Regions from separate parts of the Bradyrhizobium sp. 482_C4_N1_8 genome, predicted to be linked through region 2. Evidence: predicted binding sites of a transcription regulator. Region 2 holds the regulator's gene; the other holds the start of a gene.
What was found. The regulator PhoB, encoded in region 2, activates phosphate uptake and scavenging genes when phosphate is short. The targets are predictions, from matches to a motif close to TGTCATNNANCTGTCAT.

Region 1 (7,392 bases), 2.0 Mb from region 2:
GCAATTTCGGCTTGTGCAGCACCTTGTCATTGTCGAGCTCCTTGTAGGCGCGCACGACGCCGGCGAGCGTGTTGTGGTCGGCAATGCCGATCACGGGAATGCCGAGGATGCTCGCCTGATGCACATAGGCGCGCGGATCCGAGCCGCCGCGCAGGAAGGAGAAGTTGGTGGTGATGCCGATCTCGGCATAAGCGGGCGTGTTCATGCGAAGAGACCGTGCACATACCAGTTGGGGGGAATGGGTTTACCTTCGTCGTCGAACACCTCTCCTTCGTAAAGACCGTCGCGAAAGATCCAGAAGCGCAGGCCTTCGGCATCCTCGATGCGGAAATAATCCCGCGTCAATTGCTTGCCGTCCTGCCGCCACCATTCCATCGCGATGCGCTCGGGCCCTTCCACCCGCACCACCGCATGCAGCGCGCGCCGCCAGGTGAACTGATGCGGCGGGCCGTCGGGCACGGTCGCGAACGGCACCTTGATCGGCTCCGGTCTGTCGAACAGCCGCAGGGGGCGCAGCGGCGGCTCGCTCTCGGCGCGCGCCGGCCATTCGGCCTGCATGGCCACGGCGAGATGGTGCTGGGCAGGCGCGGCCAGCACCGCACATTCCGGGATATGGGTATCCTCAGGCAAATGCACGACGACGCGCTTTCCGCCGATGCGCGCGGCGATGCGGTCGATCAGCGCGGCGAGCTCGTCATTGTCATGGACATGGGCGTCGAGATCGCGCTGCTCCTGCACCACGATCTCGGTGCGGCTTGCCGACAGTCGTACCATGTCGAAACCGAAGCCGGGATCCAGCGGATCGGCGAGCGCATCGAGGCGCTCGCGGAACAGCCGGTCGATGACTTTGCTTTGCGTGACCGGCCGCCCGGTCTCGACCATGATCGCGCGCACCACGCCGTCGGTGCGAAAGAAGGCGGCTTCCAGGCGCCGCGCACCCTTGCCCTGCTTCTCCATGGACGCGATCAGCGTGTCGGCCAGCCGCGACAGCGTCATCGCGATCATGGTGTCGGTGGCGATCGGTTCGGCAAAGCGCTTCTCCACGATGTAATCCGGCAGCGGTTTGCGCGGATTGATCGGGGCATCGCCATGCCCCTGCGCATGCGCGAGCAGCGTGGAGAACCGCGCGCCGAACCGCGCCGTGATCTCATGCGGCTCGCGCGAGGCGACATCGCCGATGGTTTTCAGGCCGGCGCGACGCAGGCCCGTGGTGATGGCCTCGCCCGCACCGAGCGCGGACACCGGCAGCCGGCTGACCGCCGCCGCCTCCCCGCCATCGGCGACGATGGTGCCGGAGGCCTGCCGCGTCAGCGTGCGCGCGCAGACCGAGGTGCCGGCGATCGCCGCGCTGACGGCAAAACCCTGACGGGCGAGCCCGCGGACGAAGGTCTGCAACAACGCAGCCTCGCCGCCGAACAGATGCGCGCAGCCGGTGATGTCCAGAAACAGCCCGTGCGGCGGATCGAGCGCCACCAGCGGCGTGAAGCGATCGCACCAGTCGGCGACGTCGCTGAGCGTCTTCGCATCGGCCACGACATCGGCGTCGAACACTTTCAAGTCCGGACACATCGCCCGTGCATTGGCCAGGGGCTGGCCGATGTGCAAGCCGAGGCGCTCGGCGGCTTCGTCCAGCGCATGGATCACCAGCGCATTGTTGTCCTTGATGACGACGATGCTCGGATCATTGGTCTTACCCAGCGCGCCGAAGAACCGCTGAATCCGATCGATGGGCAGGCGTGGCAGCCACAGGCTGAGGATACGTCGACGGTTCAGAGAACTGGCACTCATCACATTTCCATTCCATGATCCACCGGCCGCAGGGGCCATGACGATTGCGCAAGAGCTCGGCATCGAAGCGCGGCGCGCCCCAGGCACTCCATGCCGGGCCCGGCGGCGAATGCGCCGCGCGCAGCATCCATCGCGTCTCCGCGGTCGAGGGCAGCGGCTGCGCGGCCATCCGCAACATCAGGCCGGTGACACCGGACGATTGCGCGGCCAGTGTCAGCTTACGGCTCGCCACGAGATCGAACTGCCGCGTCTCACCCCAGAGCTCGAGCACGACGGCGCCAAGCGCGTCGCAGGCGAGCGCATCGGCCGAGGTCCGCAACGCGCTCTCGACATCGGCGGCGCGCACCATCACCACGCGGCGCGGATCGAGACCGATCTCGGCAAGCCCGCTCATCGACAGCGCGCCGGTCTCGAGTTCCGAAAAATCCTGCCGCACCCACAGCAGCGGCCGGCGCCGCGAGACACGCCCCGCAAGCCCCATGACAAAACCCGTCGCGGCGGTTCCCTGCCGGCCCTCGCAAAACACCTCGTGGATCACCGCGCGCGCGAGCCCGCCCTTCAGCGCGCTGTCGACCTCGTCGTGGCCGAGCGCGACGCGATCGTGCTGATGCACGACCTCCGCCGTCTCGATGCGCTCGATCTGGCCGCGCAAGGTCGCAAGCGCGTTCATCCGTGCGCCGCTCATATACGCCGCTCCTTCAGAGGTGATTGCCGAGGTTCTCAAAAATAAGAACCTGCGGCTGGCTCATTTGTTCATGATATGTTCTAATATAAAGCTAACAGCGGCCGGGGAGTCAATCGAATTGGTGCTCATCCGGATTCGTAAGCTGAATCAAAGGGATTCCACGATGGACGTACAACGCAAGCTGGAGATTCTGGCTGATGCCGCCAAATACGATGCGTCGTGCGCCTCCAGCGGCACCGAGAAGCGGGATTCCAGCGACGGCAAGGGCATGGGCTCGACCGCACCGGGCATGGGCATCTGCCATTCCTACGCGCCGGACGGACGCTGCATCTCGCTGCTCAAAGTGCTCCTGACCAACGCCTGCAATTACAACTGCCTTTATTGCGTCAACCGCGCCTCTTCCAACGTGCCGCGTGCCCGCTTCACCATCGACGAAGTGGTCAAGCTCACGCTCGACTTCTACCGGCGCAATTACATCGAGGGCTTGTTTCTCTCCTCCGGCATCATCCGCAGCCCCGACTACACCATGGAGCAGGTGGTCAGCGTCGCGCGCAAACTGCGCGAGGAGCATCACTTTCGCGGCTACATCCATCTCAAGACCATTCCCGAGGCCGACGACGCGCTGATCGCGGAAGCCGGCAAATATGCAGATCGCCTCTCCATCAACATCGAGATGCCTGAGGAGACGAGCCTGCAGCAATACGCACCGGAAAAGGATGTGCGCGCGATCCGCCGCACCATGGGCCGGCTGCGGCTGAAGCTCGACGAGGCTGAGGAAAACCGCAGCACAAAGACGAAGGCGAGGCCGCAGCGCTTCGCGCCCGCCGGACAGAGCACGCAGATGATCGTCGGCGCCGACGCGGCCTCCGATCACACCATTCTCCACACCAGCTCCAATCTCTATGGCTCCTACAGGCTGCGGCGCGTCTATTACTCCGCCTTCAGCCCGATCCCCGATGCCAGCCGCGCTTTGCCTCTGGTACAGCCGCCGCTGCTGCGCGAGCACCGGCTCTACCAGGCCGACTGGCTGATGCGGTTCTACGGTTTCGACGTTGCGGAGATCGTCGATGACAACGCGATGCTGCCGCTCGACATCGATCCGAAGCTCGCCTGGGCGCTGCGCCATCGCGACCGCTTCCCGCTCGACGTCAACCGCGCCAGCCGCGAGGAGCTGTTGCGCGTGCCCGGCTTCGGCACCAAGGCGGTCGAACGCATCATCGCGACCCGGCGCACCACCACGATCCGCCTCTCCGATCTCGCGCGGCTGCACGTGCCCCGCAACAAGGCGCTGCCTTTCATCGTCCTCAGCGATCACCGCCCCGCGCCGCACCGCCTCGACGAGGCGCGGCTGATCGAACGGTTCAAGCCGAAGGCAACACAACTGGGGTTTGGCTTCTGATGCAGTACATCACCCTCGACACCGAAACCGATTTCGACGGCTGGCGCAAAGCCGCGCGGTCGCTCGTGCTGCATCATGTGCCGCCAACCGATGCCACCTGGACCGTACAAGGCGGCGAAGCCGAGCTGTTCGCACCGCCCGCGCCGTCTCCGATATTTGAGGTGAACGACGGCACCTTCAACGTCTCGGCAAAATTCGTCGAGCTCGCCAAGGCCGCGATCCTGCATCGCGACGGCGAGCGCTTTGCGATCCTCTATCGCCTGCTCTGGCGCTTGAAAGACAATCACGATCTCATCGAGGTCGCGACCGATCCCGATGTCGCGCAAGTCACCGCCATGGCAAGAGCAGTCCATCGCGACGAGCACAAGATGCATGCCTTCGTGCGCTTCCGCGAGATCGGACGCGAGCGCGCGGCGCATTACGTCGCCTGGTTCGAGCCGGAGCATCACATCGTCGAGCTTGCCGCGCCGTTCTTTGCCAAGCGCTTCGCCGACATGCCCTGGTCGATCCTGACACCCGATCTGTGTGCGCATTGGGACGGCCACGCGCTCTCGTTCACGTCGGGCGTGAGCAAGAACGAAGCACCCGGCGAAGACCGGTTGGAGGAAACCTGGCGGCGCTACTACGCCAGCATCTTCAATCCGGCGCGGCTGAAGGTGAAGGCAATGCAGACGGAGATGCCGAAGAAATACTGGAGGAACCTGCCCGAGGCGTCGATCATTAAGCCCTTGATCGAGGACGCCGAGCGCATGACCGGCGCCATGATCGCCAATGCCGCAACCGATCCGCACAAGCCCCAGAAGCGGCCGGAGGCTCCGATGCCACGCAAGCTGGCTGCCGACGATCTCGAAGCGCTCCGCGAGGAGGCCGCGCATTGCCGCGCCTGCCCGCTCTACAAGGACGCGACGCAGACCGTGTTCGGCGAGGGCCCGAAAGACGCGACCATCATGCTGGTCGGCGAGCAGCCCGGCGACAAGGAAGACCTCGCCGGCCACCCCTTCGTCGGCCCGGCCGGCCAGATGCTCGACCGTGCGCTTCAGGAAGCCGGCGTCGACCGCAACAAGGTCTACGTCACCAACGCGGTCAAGCACTTCAAATTCGTGCCGCGCGGAAAGATCCGTCTGCACCAGAAGCCGGCGACGCCGGAGATCCGGGCGTGCCGGCAATGGTACGAGCGGGAAGTTTCGGCAATCCAGCCCGAGCTCATCGTGGCAATGGGCGCCACCGCCGCGCAAAGCGTGTTCGGCAAGATCATCCCGATCGGCAAGACCCGTGGCCGGCTCATAGACCTGCCCGACGGCCGCAAGGCGCTGGTGACGGTGCACCCGTCCTATCTGCTCCGACTGCCCGATCCGGAAGCCAAAGTGCTGGAATATCAGCGCTTTGTCGAAGACCTGAAGATTGCCGCCGGCTTGCAGAAGAAAGCCGCACGCGCCGCCTAAATACTGGCAAATACTGGAGGGAAAGCGACTTTACGACGCAGCTGTCATCCAGCCTTCAAATCCATCGCGGACAATAGCCCTTCAAATTAGTTAAGGGGCGTCCAAAAATGACAGATGTTGCATTCGACCGTGCGGTAGGCGATCCGACGCCTGTCCAGCCGGCTTCCAGGCCAAATCTCGACAAGGGTTTTAACCCGCTCACGATGATCCTGTTCTTCGGCATCCTTGCCGCAGGCCTGCTGTTCGTTGCCTACAGCATCTATGTCGACGTCAACGCGACCGGCACGAAGGTGACGACCTTCCTGCCCTACATCCTGTTGTTCGTCGCGCTGCTGATCGCGCTCGGCTTCGAATTCGTCAACGGCTTCCACGACACCGCCAACGCGGTGGCGACCGTGATCTACACCCATTCGCTGCCGGCTGAATTCGCGGTGATGTGGTCGGGCTTCTTCAACTTCCTCGGCGTGCTGCTGTCCTCCGGCGCGGTCGCGTTCGGCATCGTCTCGCTGCTGCCGGTCGAGCTGATCCTCCAGGTCGGCTCCAGCGCCGGCTTCGCCATGGTGTTCGCACTCTTGATCGCCGCGATCATCTGGAACCTCGGTACCTGGTATTTCGGCCTGCCCGCCTCCTCCTCGCACACGCTGATCGGCTCGATCATCGGCGTCGGCATCGCCAATGCCGTCATGCGCGGCCGCGACGGCACCTCGGGCGTCGACTGGAGCAAGGCCACCGAGATCGGCTACGCGCTGCTGCTGTCGCCGCTGTTCGGTTTCATCTGCGCCGCCGTGCTGCTGCTGCTGCTCAAGTTCATCGTGCGCAACCCTGCGCTCTATGCCGCGCCCGAAGGCAACAAGGCGCCGCCGCTGTGGATCCGCGGCCTGCTGATCGCAACCTGCACCGGCGTCAGCTTCGCCCACGGCTCGAACGACGGCCAGAAGGGCATGGGCCTGATCATGCTGATCCTGATCGGCACCGTGCCGACCGCTTACGCGCTTAACCGCGCGCTGCCGGAGAGCCAGGTCGCCCAGTTCCAGAAGGTCTCGGACGCAGCCTCCAAGGTGATCGCGGCCAAGGGCGCCGGTCACTCGATCATCGGCGATCCCCGTCCTGCGGTGACGCAGTACATCACCTCGCACCACATCAGCGAAGGCACCTACCCCTCGCTGTCGGTGCTGGTGAAGGATGTCGGCGACCAGGTCGCGAAGTACGGCTCGCTCAACAAGGTACCGGCGGAAGTGGTCGGCAACACCCGTAACGACATGTACCTGACCTCGGAAGCGATCCGCTTCCTGATGAAGGACAAGGAAAACGACCTCAACAAGGAAGAGGTCGCGACCTTGAACGCCTACAAGGGCGGCCTCGATAGCGCCACGAAGTTCATCCCGACCTGGGTGAAGGTCGCCGTCGCCATCGCGCTCGGCCTCGGCACCATGGTCGGCTGGAAGCGCATCGTCGTCACCGTCGGTGAGAAGATCGGCAAGACCCATCTCACCTACGCACAGGGCGCCTCCGCCGAGCTGGTCGCCGCCGCCACGATCGGCGCCGCCGACGTGTTCGGCCTGCCGGTCTCGACCACCCACGTGCTGTCGTCCGGCGTCGCCGGCACCATGGCCGCGAACGGCTCGGGCCTGCAGATGGCGACCATCCGCAACCTGCTGATGGCCTGGGTGCTGACGCTGCCCTGCGCGATCGCGCTGTCGGCCACGCTGTATGTGATCTTCTCGCAGATTTTCTGAGCCGATCATTCCGCAAAGACAAAGGGCCCGTGCGATGCACGGGCCCTCTTCGTTTGTGCTTCGGTTCGGCGTTAAGACGCCGCGAGCGACTCCTCGACCAGCTTGACCCAATAGGACGTACCGAACACGATCGCCTCGTCGTTGAAATTGTAGGCGGGGTGATGCAGACCGGCGCTGTCGCCGTTGCCGCAGAAGATGAACGCGCCGGGCCGCGCTTCCAGCATGTAGGCGAAATCCTCGCCGCCCATCAGCGGCGGCATCTCGTGCACATTGGCCTCGCCGGCAACGTTCCTGGCGATGCGCCGCGCCACCTCGGTCTCCGCGGCGTGGTTGTTCACGACA
Region 2 (7,392 bases):
GCGCCGCTGCTCTTCACCGCGCTGTCGAACCAGTTCTTCAGCCTGGGTCTGAACAAGACGATGGCGAACCTGCCGGTCACCATCAATAATTTCGTGCAGAGCCCCTACGCCTACTGGAAGCAGCTCGCCTGGAGCGGCGCGCTGCTCATCACCCTGACCGTTCTTGCCCTGAATATTGGCGCGCGCATTCTGAGCGCCGAGAGGACCGCAAAATGAGTGATCTTTCCGTATCGATGAGCGCGGCCGGTGGTTTGCCCCAGGCGCCGGTGCTGCCCGAAGCTCCGGCCAAGGTGACGGTGCGCAACCTCAATTTCTATTACGGCGAGCACCACGCGCTGAAGAACATCAATCTGGCGCTCGGCACCAACCGCGTCACGGCGTTCATCGGCCCGTCGGGCTGCGGCAAGTCGACCCTGCTGCGCATCTTCAATCGGATGTACGACCTCTATCCGGGCCAGCGCGTCACCGGTCAGCTCATGCTCGACCAGACCAACGTCCTCGACCCCAAGCTGGACCTCAATTTGCTGCGCGCCCGCGTCGGCATGGTGTTCCAGAAGCCGACGCCGTTCCCGATGACGATCTACGAGAACATCGCCTTCGGCATCCGCCTTTACGAGAAGATCTCGAAGTCCGAGATGGACGACCGCGTCGAGAAGGCGCTGCGCGGTGGCGCGCTGTGGAACGAGGTCAAGGACAAGCTCAACGCCTCCGGCCTGTCGCTCTCCGGCGGCCAGCAGCAGCGCCTCTGCATCGCCCGCACGGTCGCGGTGCGGCCCGAGGTGATCTTGTTCGACGAGCCCTGCTCGGCGCTCGACCCGATCTCGACCGCCAAGGTCGAGGAGCTGATCCAGGAGCTGTCCGAGAACTACACGATCGCGATCGTCACCCACAACATGCAGCAGGCGGCGCGCGTCTCCGACAAGACCGCCTTCATGTATCTCGGCGAGCTGATCGAGTTCGACGACACCAGCAAGATCTTCACGTCGCCGACCGACCGGCGCACGCAGGATTACATCACCGGCCGGTTCGGCTGAGGAGACGGAACATGGGTTCTGAACATACCGCAAAGGCCTTCGACACCGACCTCCAGGAGCTCACGCGCCTGGTCGCCGAGATGGGCGGCATCGCCGAGCGCATGATCGTCGATTCCGTCGACGCGCTTATCCGCCGCGACGTCGCGCTCGGCCAGCGCGTCGTGACCATCGACGCCGAGCTCGACGCGCTCCAGAAGAAGATCGAGGAGCGCGCCGTTCTCACCATCGCGCGCCGCCAGCCGATGGCGGTGGATCTGCGCGAGATCGTCGGCGCCATGCGCGTCGCGACCGATCTCGAGCGGATCGGCGACCTCGCCAAGAACATGGGCAAGCGCGTCGCGGCGCTGGAGACGGATTTCCATCCGCTCAAGCTGTTCCGCGGTCTGGAGCACATGACCGACCTCGTGCAGCAACAAGTCAAGTCGGTGCTGGATGCCTATGCCGCGCACGATCTGCCGGCGGCGATGGCGGTGTGGAAGGGCGACGAGGAAGTCGACGCCATCTGCACCTCGCTGTTCCGCGAGCTCCTCACCTACATGATGGAGGATCCGCGCAACATCTCGTTCTGCATCCATCTGATGTTCTGCGCCAAGAACATCGAGCGCATCGGTGACCACGCCACCAACATCGCCGAGACCGTGTTCTACATGATCGAGGGCCAGGCGATCACCGACAAGCGGCCGAAGGGCGACATGACGACCTTCGCCACGACGGTCCCGAACACTTAAGGAGCGACGAACACCATGGGCGCACGCATTATGGTGGTTGAGGACGAGGAAGCTCTCACCGAGCTTCTCCGCTACAACCTCGAAGGCGACGGCTATGACGTCGAGACGGTGATGCGCGGCGACGACGCCGACACCCGCCTCAAGGAGCACATCCCCGATTTGATCGTGCTCGACTGGATGCTGCCGGGCCTCTCCGGCATCGAGCTGTGCCGGCGGCTGCGCACCCGGCCCGAGACCAAGCAGCTCCCGATCATCATGCTCACCGCGCGCGGCGAGGAGAGCGAGCGGGTGCGGGGCCTTGCGACCGGCGCCGACGACTACATCGTCAAGCCGTTCTCGGTGCCGGAGCTGCTGGCACGCGTGAAGGGCCTGCTCAGGCGCGCCAGCCCCGAGCGGCTCGCCACCGTGCTCGCCTATGGCGACATCGAGCTCGACCGCGACAAGCGCCGCGTGGCGCGCTCGGGCCGGCCGATCGATCTCGGTCCGACCGAATATCGCCTGCTGGAGTTCTTCCTGGAGCATCCCGGCCGCGTGTTCTCGCGCGAGCAGCTGCTCGACAGCGTCTGGGGCCGTGACATCTACATCGACGAGCGCACCGTCGACGTCCATATCGGCCGCCTGCGCAAGCTGCTCAATCTCGGCCGCGAGCAGGACCCGATCCGCACCGTCCGCGGCGCGGGCTACGCACTGGACGATCGCTTTGCGAAGGCGGAGCAGGCGTAGCTCGGTGAGCTGCGGCCACACTCTCGGTGTCGTCCCGGACAAGCGCAAGCGCGGGTCCGGGACACCCACAGCGAGCGGTTATTTTGTGAAAAGGTAACTCCGAGTCCCCGTAGCCACATCTTGCGGTGGTTAAGGGTCCCGGATCTGCGCGCGCTCGAGGCGCGCTTGTCCGGGACGACATCGGATTTGTTGAGCCGCCATCGTGTGACGGCTCCTTTCTGAGCTCAGAACGACTTCAGCGCGGACCCGGCTTCGCCGGCGCGCGCCGGCGATCGGCCGCGGGCTGATACGCCACGCGCGAGTGCTGGGCGCAGTAGGGCAGGCCGGAGAGCGCCTTGCCGCCGCAGAAGAAGAAATCCGGGCTCGAGGGATCGCCGACCGGCCAGTGGCAGGTGGCCTCGTTCAGCTCCAGCAGCGACAGCCGCTGGCTCATCGGCACGACGTTGTCGTAGGTGACCGGTTCGGCCTCGACCTCGACTTCGAAGGCCTGCGCCAGCGCGGTGTTGCCGCGCGCGATCGGGCGTGTCACCCGCATCATGTGCTGGGCGGGGCGCGCCTTGCGCGGCCGCGGCGCTGCCGATGAAGGGCTCTTGGCGCGGCCCGACAGGCCGAGCCGGTGCACTTTGCCGATTACGGCATTGCGGGTCACATTGCCGAGTTCAGCGGCGATCTGGCTGGCCGAAAGTCCGGCCTCCCAGAGCTTTTTCAGCTGCTCGACGCGATCATCCGACCAGGTCAAAACGGTCATTGCACCCTTTCCTTCGCCGGCGCCTGCCATCCTGGCGGCCGCACGGCGAATGCCTAAGCTTCGAAAAACCCGTGCCGCCAGAATCCCTTAAGGCTCGCCGGGCGCACCAGATGCGCCCGAACGCTTACGCCGGTACATGAGGACTTAGAGGATCAGAACTGCTGCACGAGATGTCGTATCTGACAAGCCAAACGCTACAATATGGCGTGACTCACGCGCAAGAGTCCGCCGACTCGCTTCCACATGTTCCGTGGCGGAAATACGCAAAATCGCCACCGCAAGACTACGGATTCTGCGTTTCGCGAGGCTTTCCGGGCGGCATTGACACCGGTTTCACCAGGCATAAGATAGTCAGGCGTGCCGCCCTTAAAAGGCGGCACGTTTCGTTTTCCGGGCCGGTCAATGGTGCGTTGCGCAATGCACGCTCACACCGTCCGCAACATTCAAGTGATCGTCATGACTAACAGCGCAGCGCCGCATTTGCTCCCCGTTTTCGCCAGGTCCGACCTCGGTTTCGAGCGCGGTGAAGGCTGCTGGCTGATTGCGACCAATGGCGATCGCTATCTCGATTTCACCTCGGGTGTGGCGGTGAATGCGCTCGGCCATGCTCATCCTGCGTTGGTCAAGGCGTTGCAAGAGCAGGCCACCAAACTCTGGCACATGTCGAACCTGTTCCAGAGCCCGGACGGCGAGAAGCTCGCCGCGCGTCTGTGCAACGAAAGCTTCGCGGACTTCGTGTTCTTCTGCAATTCCGGCGCCGAAGCGCTGGAAGGTGTGATCAAGCTGGTCCGCCATCATCACTTCTCCAAGGGTCATCCGGAACGTTACCGCATCATCACCTTCGAAGGCGCCTTCCACGGCCGCACGCTGGCAACGCTCGCCGCGACCGGTTCGGCAAAATATCTCGAAGGGTTTGGCCCGCCGATGGACGGCTTCGACCAGGTCCCGCATGGCGATATCGAAGCCGTCAAGAAGGCGATCGGTCCGCAGACCGCCGGCATCCTGATCGAGCCGATCCAGGGCGAGGGCGGCGTGCGTTCGGCAACGCCCGCCTTCCTGAAGGCGTTGCGCCAGCTCTGCGATGAGAAGGGCCTGCTGCTCGCGTTCGACGAGGTGCAGACTGGCATGGGCCGCACCGGCGATCTGTTCGCGCATCGCCGCACCGGCGTCACGCCTGACGTGATGTCGCTGGCCAAGGCGCTCGGTGGTGGCTTCCCGATCGGCGCGGTGCTGGCGACCGCGGACGCGGCTGCCGGCATGGGGCCCGGCTCGCACGGCTCGACCTTCGGCGGCAATCCCCTCGCGATCTCGGCTGCCAATGCCGTGCTCGACGTCATGCTCAAGCCCGGCTTCTTCGACCACGTGCAGAAGATGTCGCTGCTGCTCAAGCAGAAGCTCGCCTCCGTGATCGATCGTTATCCCGACATCGTCAGCGAAGTGCGCGGCGAAGGCCTTCTGATCGGCATCAAGGCCGTGGTGCCATCCGGCGATCTTGGCGCGGCGTTGCGCAACGAAAAATTGCTCACGGTCGGCGCCGGCGACAATGTCGTGCGCTTCCTGCCGCCCTTGATCGTCACCGAAGCCGAAATCGAGGACAGCGTCGGGCGGCTCGAGCGCGCCTGCGCCGCGATCTCGTCCAGTCAGACCAAGCGGGCGGCGAGCTGATGAGCAAGTCCCCGAAGCACTTTCTGGATATCAACGAGCTCCCGTTGTCGGAGCTCAAGAGCATGCTCGCGGCCTCCTCCGCCATGAAGGCGAAGCAGAAAGCGCACCAGCCGGTGAAGCCGCTGGAAGGCAAGACGCTGGCGATGATCTTCGAGCGTCCGTCCACCCGCACCCGCGTCTCGTTCGACGTCGCCATGCGCCAGCTCGGTGGCGAGCCGATCATGCTGACCGGCGCCGAGATGCAGCTCGGCCGCGGCGAGACCATCGCCGACACGGCGCGCGTGCTGTCGCGCTATGTCGACGCCATCATGATCCGCATCCTCAATCACGAGGCCCTGCTGGAGCTGGCGGAATATGCGACGGTGCCCGTCATCAACGGCCTGACACGGCGCTCGCACCCTTGCCAGGTGATGGCCGACCTCATGACCTACGAAGAGCATCGCGGCCCGATCGAGGGCAGGACGGTGGCCTGGACCGGCGACGACAACAACGTGCTGGCGTCCTGGGCGCATGCCGCCGAGCGTTTCAAGTTCAAGCTCAATGTCGCGACGCCGCCGGAGCTTGCGCCGAAAAAGGTGATGCGGGACTTCATCAAGGCCACCGGCGCGCCGATCGTGCTCGGCACCGATCCCGAGGCTGCCGTGAAGGGGGCCGACTGCGTCGTCACCGACACTTGGGTGTCGATGGGCGACAAGGAAGGCGAGCACCGTCACAACGTGCTCAAGCCCTATCAGGTCAATTCGAAGCTGATGTCGCTGGCCAAGCCCGATGCGCTGTTCATGCATTGCCTGCCCGCCCATCGCGGCGAGGAAGTCACGGACGAAGTGATCGACGGCCCGCAATCGGTCGTGTTCGACGAGGCCGAAAACCGCCTGCATGCGCAGAAGGGCATTCTGGCCTGGTGCTTTGACGCGGTGAAGTAACGCGACGGTGGAGCGGGTGGCCGCGCTGGCGGCCGCATCCACCGCTGTCGTCCCGGACCAGCGCCGCACAGCGGCGCGCCGATCCGGGACCCTTAACCACAGGAAGTTGTTTGGCGAGGACGCGGAGTGGTCGTCGCCGGTTACATTGCAATCCTGTGGTTATGGGTCCCGGGCTCGCGCTTTGCGCACCCCCGGGACGACCCTGAGTTTGTCGTGCTTTCGTGCGATCTTTTCTGCATGCCGGGGAGCGTTCCGCGCCCTCTTCCATTTTCCTCCATCGACCCCAGATAAAGCGCCATGGTTTCCCAATCCCCTGACATGAAAACCGGGCCTGAAGGCCCGGTTCGCGCGCCATCAGCGGTTCCCATCGATGACGCCGTGCTGCCTTACGAGGTCGACGCACTCGACGTGCGCGGTCGCCTGGTGCGGCTTGGTCCCGCGCTCGACGAGATCCTGACCAAGCACGATTATCCCGCTGCCGTGGGCAAGCTGCTCGGCGAGGCCATCGTGCTGACGACGCTGCTCGGCTCGGCGCTGAAGTTCGAGGGCCGCTTCATCCTCCAGGCCCAGACCGACGGTCCGGTGTCGTTCCTGGTCGTCGACTACATGGCGCCGGATCGCCTGCGCGCCTATGCGCGCTACGATGCCGAGCGCCTCGGCGAGACAAAAGATTCCGGCACGCTCCTCGGTAACGGTCATCTCGCCATGACCATCGACCAGGGTCCCGACATGAGCCGCTACCAGGGTCTGGTCGCGCTCGACGGTGGCAGCCTGGAAGATGCCGCCCACGAATACTTCCTGCGCTCCGAGCAGATCCCGACGCGCGTGCGTCTAGCCGTCGGCGAGGAGTGGCGCTCGAACGACGGCGGCAAGCATCGCTGGCGCGCCGGCGGCATGCTGATGCAGTTCCTGCCGAAGGCGCCCGAGCGCGCGCGTCAGGCCGATTTGCATCCCGGCGATGCGCCCGAAGGCGCGGAGGTGCATGCTGTCGCCGAAGACGACGCCTGGGTCGAGGCGCGTTCGCTGGTCGAGACCGTCGAGGACGTCGAGCTGATCGACCCCGAACTCTCCGGCGAGCGGCTGCTGTTCCGCCTGTTCCACGAGCGCGGCGTGCGCGTGTTCAATCCGCTGGTTCTGAAGGCGCAATGCTCCTGCTCGCGCGACGCGGTTGGTGCGATGCTGAAGAGCTTCTCGCCCGACGACCGCGCCGCGATGGTCAAGGACGACAAGGTCGTCGTGACCTGCGAATTCTGCTCGTCGGTGTACCAGTTCACGCCGCACGAGGCGGGCGTGGAAGACGCGTAGGCGTCGCATCCTCCGTCGTTGCAAGCCACACACTCGGTGTCATCGCCCGACTTGATCGGGCGATCCAGGGCGGATTCAAACGGTCGTCGCAACACCAGTTGTTTTCACTCATAACAGCAATTCGTCAAGCGCCTCCGCCGGCGTTTTCCAGCCTAGTGTCTTTCTCGGACGGGCATTGAGGGCCGCTGCCACAGCGGATATCTCGTCGGCGCTATGGATGCTGAGGTCTGTGCCTTTCGGGAAGTACTGTCGCAGCAACCCGTTGG

Region 1: AB7Z56_RS31800 (inorganic phosphate transporter) is a predicted target of PhoB. The motif match lies at 5,357-5,373, and genes of this name have one in related genera.

What each region holds. Positions count from the first base shown of each region.
Region 1 covers NZ_CP197231.1:6,679,911-6,687,302, forward strand. Annotated here, with positions in the region: gene AB7Z56_RS31775 (error-prone DNA polymerase) at 1-205, opposite strand, end outside; gene AB7Z56_RS31780 (Y-family DNA polymerase) at 202-1,788, opposite strand; gene AB7Z56_RS31785 (ImuA family protein) at 1,691-2,473, opposite strand; gene AB7Z56_RS31790 (putative DNA modification/repair radical SAM protein) at 2,637-3,872, shown strand; gene AB7Z56_RS31795 (UdgX family uracil-DNA binding protein) at 3,872-5,314, shown strand; gene AB7Z56_RS31800 (inorganic phosphate transporter) at 5,422-7,050, shown strand; gene AB7Z56_RS31805 (M20 aminoacylase family protein) at 7,122-7,392, opposite strand, start outside.
Region 2 covers NZ_CP197231.1:8,670,279-8,677,670, reverse strand. Annotated here, with positions in the region: gene pstA (phosphate ABC transporter permease PstA) at 1-216, shown strand, start outside; gene pstB (phosphate ABC transporter ATP-binding protein PstB) at 213-1,034, shown strand; gene phoU (phosphate signaling complex protein PhoU) at 1,046-1,762, shown strand; gene phoB (phosphate regulon transcriptional regulator PhoB) at 1,778-2,485, shown strand; gene AB7Z56_RS41160 (GcrA family cell cycle regulator) at 2,721-3,233, opposite strand; gene AB7Z56_RS41155 (aspartate aminotransferase family protein) at 3,690-4,898, shown strand; gene argF (ornithine carbamoyltransferase) at 4,898-5,821, shown strand; gene AB7Z56_RS41145 (Hsp33 family molecular chaperone) at 6,119-7,126, shown strand; gene AB7Z56_RS41140 (IS30 family transposase) at 7,235-7,392, opposite strand, start outside.